DNA from 3 places in the Lentzea sp. NPDC004789 genome. Region 2 is predicted to be linked to each of the others. Evidence: riboswitches for the same ligand, from Rfam matches in the RefSeq annotation. Region 2 holds a riboswitch; each other region holds the start of a gene.
What was found. A riboswitch is a leader RNA that binds a small molecule or an ion and turns the genes downstream of it on or off. The one in region 2 is predicted to bind glycine.
Positions count from the first base shown of each region.

Region 1: linked by a shared signal. The riboswitch ahead of gcvT (glycine cleavage system aminomethyltransferase GcvT) and the one ahead of gcvP (aminomethyl-transferring glycine dehydrogenase) in region 2 are both predicted to bind glycine.
Region 3: linked by a shared signal. The riboswitch ahead of gcvH (glycine cleavage system protein GcvH) and the one ahead of gcvP (aminomethyl-transferring glycine dehydrogenase) in region 2 are both predicted to bind glycine.

Region 1 is NZ_JBSGBE010000007.1:215,745-221,535, reverse strand. Features, by position in the region: gene ACWEIJ_RS18620 (VC0807 family protein) at 1-573, shown strand, start outside; gene ACWEIJ_RS18615 (SDR family NAD(P)-dependent oxidoreductase) at 570-1,271, shown strand; gene glyA (serine hydroxymethyltransferase) at 1,329-2,594, opposite strand; gene gcvT (glycine cleavage system aminomethyltransferase GcvT) at 2,608-3,702, opposite strand; glycine riboswitch at 3,802-3,886, opposite strand; glycine riboswitch at 3,888-3,978, opposite strand; gene ACWEIJ_RS18600 (DUF3817 domain-containing protein) at 4,024-4,326, opposite strand; gene ACWEIJ_RS18595 (hypothetical protein) at 4,341-4,724, opposite strand; gene ACWEIJ_RS18590 (helix-turn-helix transcriptional regulator) at 4,897-5,391, opposite strand; gene ACWEIJ_RS18585 (hypothetical protein) at 5,556-5,753, opposite strand.
Region 2 is NZ_JBSGBE010000015.1:12,468-18,258, forward strand. Features, by position in the region: gene ACWEIJ_RS29855 (bifunctional nuclease family protein) at 44-517, shown strand; gene ACWEIJ_RS29860 (MerR family transcriptional regulator) at 822-1,388, shown strand; glycine riboswitch at 2,050-2,145, shown strand; gene gcvP (aminomethyl-transferring glycine dehydrogenase) at 2,308-5,199, shown strand; gene ACWEIJ_RS29870 (hypothetical protein) at 5,259-5,441, opposite strand; gene ACWEIJ_RS29875 (maleylpyruvate isomerase family mycothiol-dependent enzyme) at 5,454-5,791, opposite strand, start outside.
Region 3 is NZ_JBSGBE010000001.1:153,724-159,514, forward strand. Features, by position in the region: gene ACWEIJ_RS00675 (winged helix-turn-helix transcriptional regulator) at 1-145, shown strand, start outside; gene ACWEIJ_RS00680 (cytochrome P450) at 149-1,039, opposite strand; gene ACWEIJ_RS00685 (L-serine ammonia-lyase) at 1,125-2,489, opposite strand; gene gcvH (glycine cleavage system protein GcvH) at 2,493-2,873, opposite strand; glycine riboswitch at 2,936-3,028, opposite strand; gene ACWEIJ_RS00695 (alpha-L-fucosidase) at 3,168-5,423, shown strand; gene ald (alanine dehydrogenase) at 5,528-5,791, shown strand, end outside.

The DNA.
Region 1 (5,791 bases), on a different contig from region 2:
GCCCGTGCACTCGGCGTCGACCAGACGACGGCCCTCGTGCTGAGCGGCGTCGTACCCGCGTTGCGCGTGGTGCAGTCCGTGATCACCGAACGGCGGATCAACGGCATGAACGCGTTCGTGCTCGCCGCAGTGGCACTGGGCTTCGCGATGTCGTTCGTCACCGGTGAGCCGCGCGTGCTGCTGGTGCGCGCCGCTTGGGGCACCGCGGCGTTCGGGCTGCTGCTGCTCGGCAGCCTGTGGCTCACCAAGAAGCCGCTGGTCTACTCGCTCGCGAACCAGGTGCTGTCACCGGACAGGCAACGGACGCTGGCGGAGAACTGGGAGAGGTACCCGGCGCTGCAACGTGTTCTGCGCGGCATCACGGCGATCTGGGGCGTGATGTTCCTGGCGGACACGGCGGTCCGGGTCGTCATGGCGCTGACGTTGCCGATCGACCTCGTACCCGTGCTCGACGACGCGTTGCTCGTCGTCCTGCTCGTGCTTCTGGTTGTGGTGCAACGGCTCTACGCCCGGTTCGTGATGCGCCGGGCCGGTCTGCGCATCAACGGCCTGCACGTCACACCGGCGACATGATCGCGCTCGTCACCGGTGGCGCGCACGGCATCGGCGCGGCGATCGTGCGACGGTTGATCGCCAGGGGTGACGAGGTGGTGGTCGCCGACGTCGATCCTGATGGTGAACGCGGCAGCCACTTCGTGCTCACGGACGTGCGTTCCTTCGAGGCCAACGAGAACGCCGTCGCGACCGCGGTCGACCGGTTCGGAGGGCTCGGTCTCGCGGTGTTCAACGCGGGCGTGGCCGGGCCGCGCGCCTTCAGCGTCTCGGGTTATCGCGACACCATGCGGGTCAACCTCGACGCCACCGTCTACGGCGTGGCCGCGTGCGCGAAGGTGATGAGCGGCGGCTCGGTGCTGGTGATGGCGAGCATCGCCGGGCTGACCGGCTCACCCGACGTGTACTACGGGACGGCGAAGCACGCCCAGATCGGGTTGGTGCGGTCCGTGGCGCAGACCGGGCCCGGCTTCCGGATCAACGCGCTGTGTCCCGGCTTGGTCGACACGAGGGCGGTGGCGGCGTACCGCTCGGAACTCGTGGCCGCGGGACTGGCGCTGGCGTCACCGGACGAGGTCGCCGTGGCGGCGCAGACAGTGCTCGATGATCACCGCACCGGTCAGGTGTGGACGGTGGAAGCGGGCCGCCCGGCCGCGCTCGCGCAGGGGGTCCCCCTTGCCGGGAAACCCCTCGCAACTCACCTTACTCAGCAGGTCTGACAGTGCCCTGAGCAGCGAAAAAGGGGGCCCGCAGGCCCCCTTTTCACGTCAACCGGGTCAGAGCGTCGAGTAGAGCGGGTGCTTCGCCGCCAGCACCTCGACGCGGGCGCGCAGCTCGTCGATCGCCGCACCCGGCTTCAACGCCTCCGCGATCACGTCGGCGACCTCGGTGAAGTCCACCTCGCCGAAGCCGCGCGTGGCCAGCGCGGGCGTGCCAATGCGCAGGCCCGAGGTGACCATCGGCGGGCGCGGGTCGTTCGGGACGGCGTTGCGGTTGACCGTGATGCCGATCCGGTGCAGGACGTCCTCCGCCTGCTTGCCGTCGAGCTCCGAGTTCACCAGGTCGACGAGGACCAGGTGGACGTCGGTGCCGCCGGTCAGGACCTTCACGCCCGCGGCCGCCACGTCCGGCTGGGACAGGCGGTCGGCGAGGATCTTCGAGCCCTCCAGCGTGCGGCGCTGGCGGTCGGCGAACTCCGGCGACGCGGCGTGCTTGAACGCCACGGCCTTGGCGGCGATCACGTGCTCCAGCGGACCGCCCTGCTGACCGGGGAACACCGCCGAGTTGATCTTCTTGGCGATGTCGGCGTCGTTCGACAGGATCACGCCGCCGCGCGGACCGCCGAGGGTCTTGTGCGTCGTGGTCGTCGTGACGTGCGCGTGCGGGACGGGCGACGGGTGCAGGCCCGCGGCCACCAGGCCGGCGAAGTGGGCCATGTCGACCATCAGGTAGGCCTCGACCGAGTCGGCGATGCGGCGGAACTCGGCGAAGTCCAGCTGGCGCGGGTACGCGGACCAGCCGGCGACGATCAGCTTCGGGCGGTACTCCTGGGCGAGGCGCTCGACCTCGGCCATGTCGACGCGGCCGTCCGAGTCGGACACGTGGTACGGCACGACGTTGTAGAGCTTGCCGGAGAAGTTGATGCGCATGCCGTGGGTCAGGTGACCGCCGTGCGCGAGGTCCAGGCCCAGGATCGTGTCACCCGGCTGGAGCAGGGCGAACATCGCGGCGGCGTTGGCCTGGGCGCCCGAGTGCGGCTGCACGTTGGCGAAACCCGCGCCGAACAACGACTTGATGCGCTCGATGGCGAGGCGCTCCACGACGTCGACGTGCTCGCAACCGCCGTAGTAGCGGCGGCCGGGGTAGCCCTCGGCGTACTTGTTGGTCAGCACCGAGCCCTGGGCCTGCAGCACCGAGACCGGGGTGAAGTTCTCCGAGGCGATCATCTCGAGGGTGCCCTGCTGGCGCGCCAGCTCGGCCGCAACGGCCTCGGCGACCTCGGGGTCGTACTCCGCGAGGGAGGCGTTGAACTGGTCGGACATCTGGAAGAACTCCCTACTTGGCGCGCTTGTAGAACGGAAGTGCGACGACCTCGACCGGCTGCTTCTTGCCGCGGACGTCCACCAGCAGTTGGGTGCCGGGCTCGGCACTGTCCTTCGTCACGTAGGCCATGGCGACCGAGTAGCCGAGCGTCGGGGACAGGGCACCCGAGGTGACCTCGCCGACCACCTCGTCGCCGTTCAGCACCGCGTAACCGTGCCGCGGGGCGCGGCGCTCCGGCGTCTTCAGCCCGACCAGGACCGAGTCCACACCGGACTCCGCGACCTTGGTCAGCGCGTCGCGGCCCACGAAGTCGCCCGGCTTGTCGAGCTTCACGACGCGGCCGAGGTTCGCGTGGTACGGGGTCAGCGACGTGGTCAACTCGTTGCCGTACAAGGGCATTCCGGCTTCGAGGCGCAACGTGTCGCGGCAGCCGAGCCCGCACGGCCTGAGCTCGTGCGCCTCGCCCGCGGACAGCAGCGCGTTCCAGACGGCGGCGGCGTCGGCGGGCGCGAGGAACAGCTCGAAGCCCTCCTCGCCCGTGTAACCCGTGCGGGCCAGCAGCGCGTCGACGCCCGCGACCTTCGACGGGTAGGACGCGTAGTACTTGACCGTCGAGAGGTCGGTGTCGGTCAGTCCGGAAAGGATCTCCACGGACTTCGGACCCTGGATCGCGATCAACGCGTAGTCGGTGGACTTGTCCGTCACAACGGTGTCGAACCCGGCCGCGCGCTCGACGAGGGCGTCGGCGACCACCTGGGCGTTCGAGGCGTTCGCGACGACCATGAACTCCTCGTCGCCCAACCGGTACACGATCAGGTCGTCGATCACACCGCCGTCGGCCTGCGTGATCATCGTGTAGCGCGCCTTGCCGACCGCGAGCGCCGAGATGTGGCCGACCAGCGCGTGGTCGAGCGCCTCGCCCGCCTGCGGTCCGGTCAGCACGATCTCACCCATGTGCGTGAGGTCGAACAGGCCGGCGGTGGTGCGCACGGCGTGGTGCTCAGCGAGCTCGCTGGAGTAGCGCAGCGGCATCCGCCAGCCCGCGAAGTCGGTGAACATCGCGCCGAGCTGCTCGTGCTCGGCGTTCAGAGGCGTGAGGCGGGACATCAGAACGCTCCTCCAGGGTGCGCCGAAGAGCCGGACGGGGCCGGCTGAGGCAACAGAAGAATGACACGGTCCATCAGAGACTCCTCATCTGAGCGAGCCTCCCCCTCTGTCATGAGCCTGAGAGCTTCGCCACCGGAGTGGCTTGCACCGTGGGCGAGGCCGATGGGCCTGCTTTCCAGAGTTGCCTTCGTCGTGCGGTATCTGTGCCTGAGAGATTCCGGGGAGGAGTTGCTCCTTCGGCGCTCCGACTCAACGGAGCTCTCCCGCGCGACATCGACGGCCGTGTTCAGTTGGTAGCCCCAGACGCTAGCAGGCCAAACGTCACAGCGGCACGCCCTGCGCCGTCTTCTCGACCACCTTGCGCTCCGCCCAGAACGACAGGAACGGGATCGTCCCGGCGAGCAGCACGAGGGCGGTGCCCTTCATCGACCAGCGCAGCTTCAGCGCCAGGTCGACGGAAATCACCAGGTAGATGGCGTAGAGGAAGCCGTGGATCGGGCCGACGACCTTCATGAACTGGCCCATGTCCGCGGCGTACTTGAGCACCATCGCCACGCACAACAGCAGCAGGAAGACACCGACCACGTAAGCCATGACCCGGAACCGGGTCAACGCACCCTTCATCTGCCCGCCTTCGTTCAGCGACCGTCCCGCGCGTTGAGGTCCGCGAGCATGCGGTTGTAGGCCGCGAGCTCCGCGTCTTCTTCGTCGTCGAACTGCTCGACAGGCGCGGGTTTGACGGCGTCAACGGTAGTCACCGGCGTCGCGGCGGGTCCAACCGGCTCCGGTGCGGAGAGAGGCTCGTCACGGCGCTGGCGCGCCAAGCGGCGGAAGCGCCACACCATGAAGGCCGGGAAGAGGCCGAAGAGCGGCCACTGGAGCACGTAACCGAGGTTCTGGAACGTGCCGCTGGCGGACTCGAAGCGCTGCCACTGCCAGTACGCGAGCCCGCAACAGGCGATCAGAGCGACCAGGCAACCGAGCCCGATCAAGATTCGCTGGGGGGTGAGGAGGCCGCGCACGACCTCAAGACTACTTGGGTGAGGCCTCCGACAAGGAGGCCGACCCGGTTGGGGGTCCGGGGGCTCGCCCCCGGCTGGGGTGTGAGGGCTCGGCCCCCACAAGACACGCGGAACGATCGAGGTGAGCGATTTCCGCGAACAAGGGGGCCCCAATCGTGGAGCCCCGTTCCTACTACGCCACGCCGTCCCGGCGCTGCCTCTGCAGACGTGCGACGCACCAGGCAGCGGCGGAACCGCGGCGAAGGTGCTGGAGAACCGTCATCGGACCCAAGCGCCGTCCGAGGTCGGCAGGCGTGAGCCCAGCCGCGCGGTAGTCGAGCGCGCGCTGGTCCAACGGGCTGATGCCCGCGTCCCACCACTGCTCGGCCTCGGCGACGTCGCCCACCAGCTGCCAGTAGCTCGCCGCGGCGGCGAGCAGTGCCTCGGGTGCCTCCGGCGCCCGCTTGCGCATCGCGGCCACGTAGGCCGGATCCGCCGAGTCGACCTTGACCAAGCCACGCGACCCGCCCTTGTTGCCTCCCCGCTGCACGGGGATGCCGGGCGCCGAGGGGGGAGCCTCCGCGAGCCACGCGTTCTTGATCCGGTTCACCTCCTGCATCTCTGCGTCATCAGACCGTTCAGCCGCCCACTGCTTCAACAGCTCGTGGACCCCGGAGTCCTCGACCATCCATGCCTCCTCGTCGGTCGGGGATCGGCCATTGCAGCGGAAGGTATTCGGTAGGTCTGACAATCGCCAGACCCTGAATCCCCAGAACACCCGTTACCAGTGCGTGATTGGCCTCATTCCACCCATCCGGCTCAACGCGAATGGCCGAGGATCACCCGCTGTCACTAGCTGATCGGGGTGGCCGTCCCGAAGAGGCTCCTGATGAAGGTGATGATCGACTCCGCGCCCTGCCGCAGCCAGCCGAGCACCGTCTGGACCGCGGCAGCGGACTCCTGGGGCCGGGTGATCAGGAGGAACAGCACCAGCGCGACGCCCGCCAGCACTAGCACCTTCTTGAGGTTCACAGGTACCTCTCCGTCCATGTCGGTCACAGGTGGGGCGGCGGACCGCCCGTGTCACT
Region 2 (5,791 bases):
GATCCGGGTACTCCCCGAACGAGATAGAGGGAGGCGAGGCCCGATGAGCGAGATGCGTGTCGTCGGCGTGCGGGTGGAGCTGCCCCAGAACCAGCCGATCCTCCTGCTGCGCGAAACCGAGGGTGAGCGCTACCTGCCGATCTGGATCGGCTCCGTCGAGGCCACGGCCATCGCACTGGAGCAGCAGGGCGTCCGCCCGGCTCGGCCTCTCACGCACGACCTGTTGAAGGACGTCATCGGGGCGCTGGGGCGCAACCTCGAACAGGTGCGGATCACCGACCTGCAGGAGGGCACCTTCTTCGCCGAGCTCGTGTTCGACGGCGACGTGCGGGTCTCCGCGCGGCCTTCGGACTCGGTGGCGCTGGCGTTGCGGGTGGGGGTGCCGATCCACGCCGAGGAGTCGGTGCTGGCCGAGGCCGGCCTGATCATCCCCGACGAGCAGGAGGACGAGGTGGAGAAGTTCCGCGAGTTCCTCGACTCGGTGTCTCCCGAGGACTTCAGGGGCGCCGACACCTGAGTTTTCAGGGTGTCGCTGTCCGTCTCGTTTGGAACCGACGTACCACCGTTGCGTGTCGCTCTTTTGGGCTACTTTCCGCTCGATTTACCCGCTAAACGATCACTAAACGTCACCTGAACGTCCTACTTCGGGTGACGGTATGACTCTCTACCTGAGGTTGAGGGTCGACACTCCCCGCGCGTCGCGTTGACCTGCCCTCTGACCGGTCTTACCGTCGAACTCGAGTGGACGTCGCTGGTTCGCGTGAGCTGACGTAGCGGCTTGACGGCCATGAGTTTCGTGGTCGTTCCGAGGGGAGGCAGGCGTGGTCGAGGAAGCGCCCGTGCGGGCCGAATCCGGGCAGCAGGGTGAGCTGTTCCCGGACTCCTCGCTGCCGGACGAACTCGTCGGCTACCGGGGTCCCGCGGCGTGCCAGATCGCGGGCATCACCTACCGGCAGCTCGACTACTGGGCGAGGACCGGGCTCGTCGCGCCGACGGTGCGGATGGCTCACGGGTCCGGGAGCCAGCGGTTGTACTCCTTCAAGGACATCCTGGTCCTCAAGGTCGTGAAACGACTGCTGGACACCGGTGTCTCGTTGCAGAACATCAGGGTCGCGGTCGACCACCTGCGCCGCCGCGGCGTGCAGGACCTGGCGAAGATCACGCTCTTCTCCGACGGCACGACCGTCTACGAGTGCACCTCGCCGGAGGAGGTCGTCGACCTGTTGCAGGGCGGTCAGGGCGTGTTCGGCATCGCGGTGTCCGGTGCGATGCGCGAGATCAGCGGCACGATCCACGAGTTCCCGGCCGAACGCGCGGACGGCGTGGAAATCGCTCCCATGACGGAGGACGAACTGGCCCGCCGCCGCCGCGAGCGCGCCACAGGCTGACCCTCCCCCGCCTCCCGCCCCGCACGCGGGGACCCCACGTACTCCAGGAGAGTACGAAAGCTCCCCGCGTACCCATGTGCGTGCTCGCGCGCGACAGGCGGAGGCCCTGTCGTTCGGTTCGCACGCGGGGACCTCGCGTACTCCAGGAGAGTACGAAAGCTCCCCGCGTGCACATATGCGTGCTCGCGCGCGACAGACTGAGGCCTTGCTGTTCGGTTCGCACGTGGGGACCTCGCGTACTGCAGTGGAGTACGAAAGCTCCCCGCGTGCACATGTGCGTGGTCGCGCGCGACAGGCTGGGGCCCTGTCGTTCGGTTCGTACGTAGGGACCTTGCGTACTGCAGGAGAGTACGAAAGCTCCCCGCGTGTGCGTGTGTGTGGTCGCGCGCGACGGGCTGGGGCCCTGTCGTTCGGTTCGCACGTGGGGACCTCGCGTACTGCAGTGGAGTACGAAAGCTCCCCGCGTGTGCGTGTGTGTGGTCGCGCGCGACGGGCTGGGGCCTTGGTGTTCGGTTCGTACGTGGGGACCTTGCGTACTGCAGGAGAGTACGAAAGCTCCCCGCGTGCCGTTTCCGGGACTTCGGGGTGGCCTCGCCTGAGACGTAGGTCGCGCCGCAGGGACTAGCGGGGCTGCCTGCGGGTATTCTTCGCGGGTAGTCGCTGAACTCAGGCGGGAGAGACCGGGCCCCGAGTCCGGCGCCGAAGGAGCAATTCCCTCCCCGGGAACCTCTCAGGCACCCAGGACCGCGTGAGCGAGACGCCTCTGGAAAGTGGACCGCAGAAGTGTTTTCCGCGGTCCCGCCGACGGTGAAAGCCCCAGTCACGGCAGGGGTGAACCTCTCAGGCGCCCTTCGGGGTACGGACAGAGCGGGGAGGGCACCAGGACACGTGTGCCCTTAAGGCCCCCCGGAGGCGTTAGATGACGCAGGACCGCATTCCGCTCGCCGCTCTTGAGCACGGCACCCCGTTCGCCGACCGCCACGTCGGTCCGCGGCCCGCCGAACTCGCGCGCATCCTCGACGTCATCGGCGTCGGGTCGCTGGAGGAGCTGGCGCAGCACGCGGTGCCGTCGTCCATTCACGAGCGCGACCTCGTGCTGGACCTGCCCGCCCCGGCGACCGAGACCGAGGCGCTGGCCGAGCTGCGCGAGCTCGCGGCGCAGAACCGGCCGATGACCCAGATGATCGGTCTCGGCTACTACGACACCGTCACGCCGGGCGTGATCCTGCGCAACGTCCTCGAAAGCCCCGCCTGGTACACCGCGTACACGCCGTACCAGCCGGAGATCTCGCAGGGACGGTTGGAAGCCCTGCTGAACTTCCAGACCATGGTCGGCGACCTGACCGGCCTGCCGGTGGCGAACGCGTCCATGCTGGACGAGTCGACCGCCGCCGCCGAGGCGATGACGCTGGTGCGCCGCGCGGGCCGCTCCAAGTCGAACAAGTTCGTCGTGGACGCCGACACGCTGCCGCAGACGCTGGCCGTCATCGAGACGCGCGCCGAGCCGCTGGACATCGAGATCGTCGTCGCCGACCTGTCGCAGGGCATCGAGGGGCTCGGCCTGGGCGGGGACTTCTTCGGCGTGCTGCTGTCGTACCCCGGCGCTTCCGGTGTGGTGCGTGACCAGAAGGCGCTCATCGAGGAGATCCACGCCGCCGGTGCGCAGGCCGTCGTGGCCGCCGACCTGCTCGCGTTGACGCTGCTGCGCGCGCCGGGCGAGATCGGCGCGGACGTCGTCATCGGCACGACGCAGCGCTTCGGCGTGCCGATCGGGTTCGGTGGCCCGCACGCCGGCTACATGGCCGTCCGGTCCGGCTTGGAGCGTCAGCTGCCCGGTCGTCTCGTCGGTGTGTCCGTCGACGCCGACGGCTCGCTGGCCTACCGCCTGGCGCTGCAGACGCGTGAGCAGCACATCCGCCGGGAGAAGGCCACGTCGAACATCTGCACCGCGCAGGTGTTGCTCGCCGTGATCGCCTCGATGTACGCGGTCTACCACGGTCCCGAGGGTCTGCGGGCGATCGCGACCCGCGTGCACCGCATGGCCACCGTGCTCGCCACCGGCCTGTGCGAGGCCGGTCTGGACGTCGTGCACGGCGAGTTCTTCGACACCGTCCAGGTGCGCGTCGAAGGCCAGGCCGCCGCTGTGGTCGAGAAGGCTCGTGCGGCCGGCATCAACCTGCGCCAGGTCGACGCCGACGTCGTGGCCATCGCCTGCGACGAGAAGACGACGCGCGCGCACCTCGTCGCGGTGTGGGAGGCGTTCGGTGTCACCGGGTCCGATGTGGACGCGATCGACGCCGACACCGCCGACGGCATCCCGGCCGACCTGCGCCGCACGTCCGACTACCTGACCCACCCGGTCTTCCACGCGCACCGCTCCGAGACCGCGCTGCTGCGCTACCTGCGCGCGTTGTCGGACAAGGACGTCGCGCTCGACCGCAGCATGATCCCGCTCGGCTCGTGCACGATGAAGCTGAACGCGACCGCGGAGATGGAGTCCATCACGTGGCCGGAGTTCTCGACGCTGCACCCGTTCGCGCCCGTCGAGGACGCCAAGGGCCTGCTGAAGATCGTCTCGGACCTGGAGGCGTGGCTCGCCGAGGTCACCGGCTACGACGCGGTGTCGCTGCAGCCCAACGCCGGTTCGCAGGGTGAGTTCGCCGGTCTGCTGGCGATCCGCGCCTACCACCGCGCCAACGGCAACGCCGACCGCGACGTCTGCCTGATCCCGTCGTCCGCGCACGGCACCAACGCCGCGTCCGCCGTCATGGCCGGCATGCGCGTCGTCGTCGTGAAGTGCGACGACAAGGGCAACATCGACATGGGTCACCTGCGCGAGACGGTCGCCGAGCACGCCGACGACCTCGCCGCGATCATGATCACCTACCCGTCGACCCACGGCGTGTACGAGGACACCGTCCGCGAGGTCTGCGGCCTGGTCCACGACGCGGGCGGCCAGGTGTACGTCGACGGCGCGAACCTCAACGCGCTGATCGGCCTCGCCCGCTACGGCAAGTTCGGGTCGGACGTCTCGCACCTGAACCTGCACAAGACGTTCTGCATCCCGCACGGCGGCGGTGGCCCCGGCGTCGGCCCGATCGGCGTGCGCGCGCACCTCGCGCCGTTCCTGCCGAACCACCCGCTGCAGCCCACCGCGGGCCCGGAGACGGGCGTGGGCCCGATCAGCGCCGCTCCGTGGGGGTCCGCGTCGATCCTGCCGATCTCGTGGGCCTACGTGCGGATGATGGGCGGCGACGGCCTGCGCCGCGCCACCCTGACCGCCGTGGCCGCCGCGAACTACGTGGCGCGCCGCCTCGACGAGCACTACCCGGTCCTTTACACCGGTGAGGGCGGTTTCGTGGCCCACGAGTGCATCCTCGACCTGCGCCCGATCACCAAGGCCACCGGCGTGACGGTGGACGACGTGGCCAAGCGGCTCGCCGACTACGGCCTGCACGCGCCGACGATGTCGTTCCCGGTCGCCGGCACCCTGATGGTCGAGCCGACCGAGTCCGAGGACCTGGCCGAGATCGACAGGTTCATCGACGCCATGATCGCCATCAAGCGCGAGATCGACCGCGTCGGTGCGGGCGAGTGGCCCGTCGAGGACAACCCGCTGCGCAACGCCCCGCACACCGCGGCCTGCGTGACCGTCGGCGAGTGGAACCACCCGTACACCCGTGAGGAGGCCGTCTACCCGGCCGGTACGGGCGCTCCGAAGATCTGGCCGCCGGTCCGCCGCATCGACGGCGCGAAGGGCGACCGCAACCTGGTCTGCTCCTGCCCGCCGCTCTCGGCGTACGGCAGCTGACCTGTGTTCAACGGAAACGGGCGCACTCGGGGGTGCGCCCGTTTCTCATACCGCTGATCTCACCCCGCTGACGGGCAGGCGGGGTCGCCGCAGTCCTCGTCCTCGCGCAGCCCCGGCTTGGTGAGGTCGTGCTCGAACGCGTAGTGGAAGCACTCGGGGTGCATGCGCTCGAACAGCTCGAAGTCCTCCTGGCCGAGGTCGACGGGTTCGCCGCAGCGCTGGCAGATCTGGTCCTCTGACACGGCGAGATCGTCTCACTCGCAGAACGGCTCTGGCCGGTGCCGTCCGAACAGCGCGAGGGCGGCGATCCATGTGTCCGGGTCACCGTCCCAGTCCAGCGCCTTGATCTGGTCCACCGACCGCCGTCCGCCGATGGCCCGCATCAGCTCGAACGACGTCGTGCGCAACGTCCCGGCCGGCTCACCGTGCCCGAGCACGCGGTCGCCGTGCTCCAGCACGATCCGCAGTGCCGGCACCCCGTTCTCCCGCATCCGCTGATCGAGCTGCTGCAACGGTTTCGTGAGCGCCGACCGCACCGCGACGCCGTCCCGGTCGCCTGGCACGCCCAGCGCGGCGCGGAGGTCGTGCTCGT
Region 3 (5,791 bases), on a different contig from region 2:
GCCCACGAACCCGCCGCGCGTCGACTACAGCCTCACGCCGCTCGGCCGCGAGACGGCGGAACGGTTGCTGTCGCTGATCCACCTGCTCGAAGCGCGCATGCCGGACGTGCTCGAAGCACAGCGCGCGTACGACAGCCGCGGCTAGACCTCACCACTCGACGATCAACCGCTCCGGCACGCGCGTGCGCAGGTCCGGCCGGAACGTGACGGACTGGCCCGGTGCGAGCCGCAGTCCGGGCAACCGGGACGACAGTTGTTCCAGCGCCACACGGGTTTGCATGCGCGCGAGTGCCGCGCCGACGCAGAAGTGCGGGCCCGCACCCAGTGAGAGGTGCACGGTCGGCATCTGCCGGGACGGGTCGAACGCCTCCGGGCAGTGGTAGACGGCCTCGTCGCGGTTCGCGGCGGCAAGGAGCACCTGCACCTTCGCCCCCGCCGGCACCGGATGTCCGCCGATCTCGGCATCCTCGGTGGCGCAACGGAAAAGGCTCATCATCGGCCCCTCGTAGCGGAGCAGTTCCTCGATGACGGACGGGATCGTGGCGGGATCGTCGACGATCCCGATCCAGTGCCTGCGGCGGCCGGCGAGCAGCGAGCGCAGGCCGAGCGCGAGCACGTTGACCGTCATGTCGAAGTCCGCCAACGGTTTCTGCTCTGCCGGTGACAGGGTGCCGATCGCGACCCGCATCACCATGGCGGGGAACGGGTCGGCGAACAGCGGCACGAAGTCGCCGTGGCCGTAGCCCGGGAAGCCGTCGATCAGGCGGTCGGCGAAGTCGCGGACCAGCGGTTCCAGCTTGGCCATCCGCCGTGCCGAGAAGGTGTCCTGAAGTGCCCTGCGCACCTGGGGATCCAGGTGGTGGGACGTGGCCGCGAAGCTCGGGTCTCTCAGCACCCGCACGACGTCGTCGTACCGGCTCACCACCCAGTAACCGTTCTCCTCGCTGAAGAACACCGGTTCGCACGCCCGGAAGTGCACGAACAGCGGGTACGGGTTCGCGATGTGCTGCGAGTTCAGAGGCTCGTACGCGGTGACCACAAGGCGCGAGTGTGGCAGCGGGCGTGCGTGACGAAAGTGCACAAGGCGCAGTTGAGACGCACGCCCGCCAAAGTGTTGTGGAAACTCAGCACTCGATGACGTTGACGGCGAGGCCGCCACGCGCGGTTTCCTTGTACTTCACCGACATGTCCTTGCCGGTGTCCCGCATGGTCTTGATGACCTTGTCCAGCGACACGAAGTGCGAGCCGTCGCCGCGCAACGCCATGCGCACCGCGGTGATCGCCTTGATCGACGCGACGGCGTTGCGCTCGATGCACGGGATCTGGACCAGGCCGCCGATCGGGTCGCAGGTCAGGCCGAGGTTGTGCTCCATGGCGATCTCGGCGGCGTTCTCGACCTGTTCCGGGGTGCCGCCGAGGACCTCGGCGAGCCCGCCCGCGGCCATCGAGCAGGCCGAGCCGACCTCGCCCTGGCAACCGACCTCGGCACCGGAGATCGAGGCGTTCTCCTTGAACAGCACGCCGATCGCACCGGCCGTGAGGAGGAACCTGACGACGCCGTCGTCGTTGGCCCCCGGCACGAACTTGGTGTAGTAGTGCAGGACCGCTGGGACGATGCCGGCCGCGCCGTTGGTCGGCGCGGTGACGACCCGGCCGCCCGCCGCGTTCTCCTCGTTGACCGCCAACGCGAAGAGCGTCACCCAGTCCATGACCCGCAGCGGGTCGGTGACGAAGTGCTCGCCCTCCAGCCGCTTGCGCATCTCGGCGGCGCGGCGGCGGACCTTGAGGCCGCCGGGCAGGACGCCCTGCTCGGTGCAGCCGCGTTCCACGCACTCCTGCATCACGTGCCAGATGTGCAGAAGTCCTTGCCGGACTTCGGCTTCCGACCGCCACGACAGCTCGTTGGCCATCATGATCTCGCTGATCGACAGACCGGTCTCCCGGCAGCGCGCGAGCAGTTCGTCGCCGGTGAGGAACGGGTGCGGCAACGGCGTGGTGTCGGGCTTGATCCGGTCGGTGCCCGAGGCGTTCTCGTCGACGACGAAACCGCCGCCGATCGAGTAGTACACGGCGTGCTCGACGGACTCGTCGCCCTTGTAGGCCTCGAAGCTCATCCCGTTGGGGTGCAACGGAAGTGACTTGCGCCGGTGCATGACGAGGTCGCGGTCGTGCACGAAGCCGATCTCGTGCACGCCGCCGAGCCGCAGCCGTCCGGTCGAGACGATCTCCTCGACGCGGACCGCCGCGACCGTCGGGTCGACCTCTTCCGGGAGGTTGCCCTCCAGGCCGAGGAAAACGGCCTTCGGGCTGCCGTGGCCGTGCCCGGTCGCGCCGAGCGAGCCGAACAGCTCGACGTGCACGCGGTCCACTTCGGACACCCGCGCCCCGAGCTTCTCGACGAACATCGCCGCCGCGCGCATCGGGCCGACGGTGTGGGAGCTGGACGGTCCGATGCCGACGGAGAACAGGTCGAAAACGCTGATCGCCACTGATCAGTCCTTGGTCAGTTCCGCGTACTTGGCAGCGGTGAGCAGGTTCTCCGCGGACTCCACGCGCACGCGGAAGAGCCAGCCCTCGCCGTAGGGGTCGTTGTTGATGATCGCCGGGTCGTCCACGACCGCGCCGTTGACCTCGATGACCTCACCGGTGACCGGGGAGAACAGGTCGCTGACGGACTTGGTGGACTCGAGCTCGCCGCACACCTCGTTCGACACGACCTTCGCGCCGACCTCGGGCAGCTGGACGAACACGATGTCGCCGAGCGCGTCGGCCGCATAGGCGGTGATGCCGCAGGTCAGCGGGTCCTGGGTGCCCGGCGTCCAGTCGACCCACTCGTGCTCGTGGGTGTAGAGCAGGTTCTCGGGGAACTCCACGGCGACTCCTCTGGCTAAGACGGCTCGGTCTGGTAACAGCCCCCTCCGCCGTGCAGAGTTGCCTACCCCGAGCGGTCTTGCTGCCTGAGAGTGTGCGGGAGCTTGCCCCTTCGGCGCCCCGACTTCTTCGTCGAGGTCTCTCCCACTCGGGTTCTGGTGCCTCACGGGCACCGCGGCCGGTCTTCAGTTCTCGAGCGCGAACGCTATGTGCGGCCACTGCCAAGTGTCAACGCGAGACGGTTGACATCGGGGAGAGCGCTGCCATGGTGAGTGCAGGCAGACATCGGAGGTCTCATGCGGAAACCGTTCATCGTCGCCTTGCTCACCACACTGGTGCTGACTCCCGTCCCCGCCGCCACGGCCGCGGCTGCACCGGCTCCGGTCACCGTCCCCATCAGCCACCTCTTCGACAACGACGGCATCGACACCGCGTCCGACCGTACCGGGAACTTCGACGGTTCCGGCTACGCTTTCCCCGCGGAGGCACTCCCGTCCGGGCAGGTCACGGCCGATGGCGTGCCGTACCTCTTCCCGGGAAATTCACAGACCAAGAACAACAACGTGGTCGCTCTCGGCCAGCGGATCGACCTGCCCCGAGGGCACTACCTGACCGTGCACCTGCTCGTGGCGTCGTCGTACGGGGCAGCCGGCGGCACCGCGACCGTGCACTACGCGGACGGGTCCTCGACGACGGGAGCGATCAGCGGACCTGACTGGTACTCGGGCAGTGGTCCGATCTCCACGCCGTTCCGGTACTCGCCCGGCGGCCGTGACGAGCACCCCGTGTCGATCGGCACCGCGCAACTGTGGGCTGATCCCCAGAAGGAGGCGGTCGCGGTCACGCTGCCGGTGACGAACCCGGCGGTGGAGGGCAAGTCCTCGCTGCACGTGTTCGCGCTGTCGGTGCAGCCGGCGGCCAAGGGACAGGTGCTCGCGGTCCGCAGCGCGCGCAGCACGACCAAGCTGCCGCGCGTGGGCGGTCAGACGATCGAGGCGACCGTCGTGAACCTCGGTGACCAGTGGGTGTCCAACATCTCCGTGAGCGCCGAGGGGCTGGGGGTGGTGACACTGCAACCGGCGTCGGTGAAACGGCTCGCGCCCGGTGAGGAGGCGCGAGTGCGGATCGGCATCCACGCCTACCGGACCGGCACGTTCGACGGGAAGGTGACGGCGCGGTCCGGCCGCGTCTCGGCGGCGCAGCACGCCAGGTTCTCCCTGGGCGTGGCCGACTACCAGGCCACAGACGCGTCGCTGGCGGCGCACGAGTCGCCGTACTGGTTCGACGACGCGAAGTTCGGGATCTTCATCCACTGGGGGCTCTACTCGGTGCCCGCGTGGTCGCCGCCGGGTGAGCAGTACGCGGAGTGGTACTGGCAGTGGATGCAGGACCCGTCGAACGCGGTGAACCCGTACCACGCGGCGACGTACGGCGAGGACTTCGCCTACGACCAGTTCATCCCGCAGTTCACCGCCGCGAAGTTCGACCCGCGCGAGTGGGTGCGGTTGTTCGAGGAGGCCGGGGCGAAGTACTACGTGCTGACCTCCAAGCACCACGAGGGTTTCGCGCTGTGGGACTCGAAGGTGTCCGGCCGGGACGCCGTCGACCTCGGCCCGCACCGCGACCTGGTGAAGGAGCTCTTCGACGCGTCGCGGAAGTACACGCCGGGCCTCAAGAACGGGCTCTACTTCTCGATGCCCGAGTGGTTCAACCCGGACAACCCGTGGAGCGGGCACGGGCCGCGCAACCCGTGGAGCGGAGCGCCCGAGCCCTACACCGGCTACCAGGCCGGACGGGACTTCGTGCGCGACTACCAGGCGCCGCAGATGACCGAGCTGGTCGACGGGTACGACCCGGACGTCATCTGGTGCGACATCGGCGGCGCCAACGACTCGCGGCGGGTGCTGGCGGACTACTTCAACAAGGCCAAGAACCGGGCGGTGCCCAAGGACGTGACGGTGGACGACCGGTGCGGCATCCCGACCCACGACTACACGACGCCGGAGTACGCGACGTACCCGAACACCGTGGTGAAGAAGTGGGAGGCCTCGCGCGGCCTCGACCCGCGCTCGTACGGGTGGAACCGGGCCACGCCGGACTCCATGTACATGACGGCGGACGAGGTGATCCGCACGCTGGTCGACACGACGTCCAAGAACGGCAACTTCCTGCTGGACATCGGCCCGCGAGCGGACGGCTCGATCCCCGAGATCATGCAGCAGCGGTTGCGCGAGACGGGCGCCTGGCTGCGCACGAACGGCGAGTCGATCTACGGCACGACGTACTGGTCGCGGATGGCCCAGCTGGGTTCGCTGCGGTTCACGATGACAACTCCTGGCCGGCCGAACGAGGCGTTCTACATCACCTCGCTGGCCCAGCCGGGGTCACAGCTCGTGGTCGACGCTCCAGTGCCGATCAAGGACGGTGACCGCGTCACGCTGCTGGGGTACGACAGGCCCCTGAAATGGACCCGATCGGGTGGAAAACTCGTGGTCGACGTGCCTGCGGGCGTCGGCGAGCACGCATGGGTGTTCAAAGTGGCTTTGTCCTGACGGAACAACCGCACAGTGACCGGATAGTGCGATCCGCACGGTGACATGACCTTCCGGCTGCCTCAGATTGTTGAACAGAGGCCAGCCCGATCGGAGGAGTCACCGTGCGGATCGCAGTTCCCCGCGAGATCAAGAACCACGAGTACCGCGTCGCCCTCACCCCGGCGGGCGCTCACGAGCTGACCAGCCGCGGCCACGACGTGTTCGTCGAGCAGGGTGCCGGTCTGGGTTCCGCGATCACGGACGAGGAGTACCTCGCCGCGGGCGCCAAGATCCTCGCTTCCGCCGACGACGTGTGGGCCGAGGGCGACATGGTCCTCAAGGTCAAGGAGCCCATCGCCGAGGAGTACCCGCGGCTGCGCGCCGGC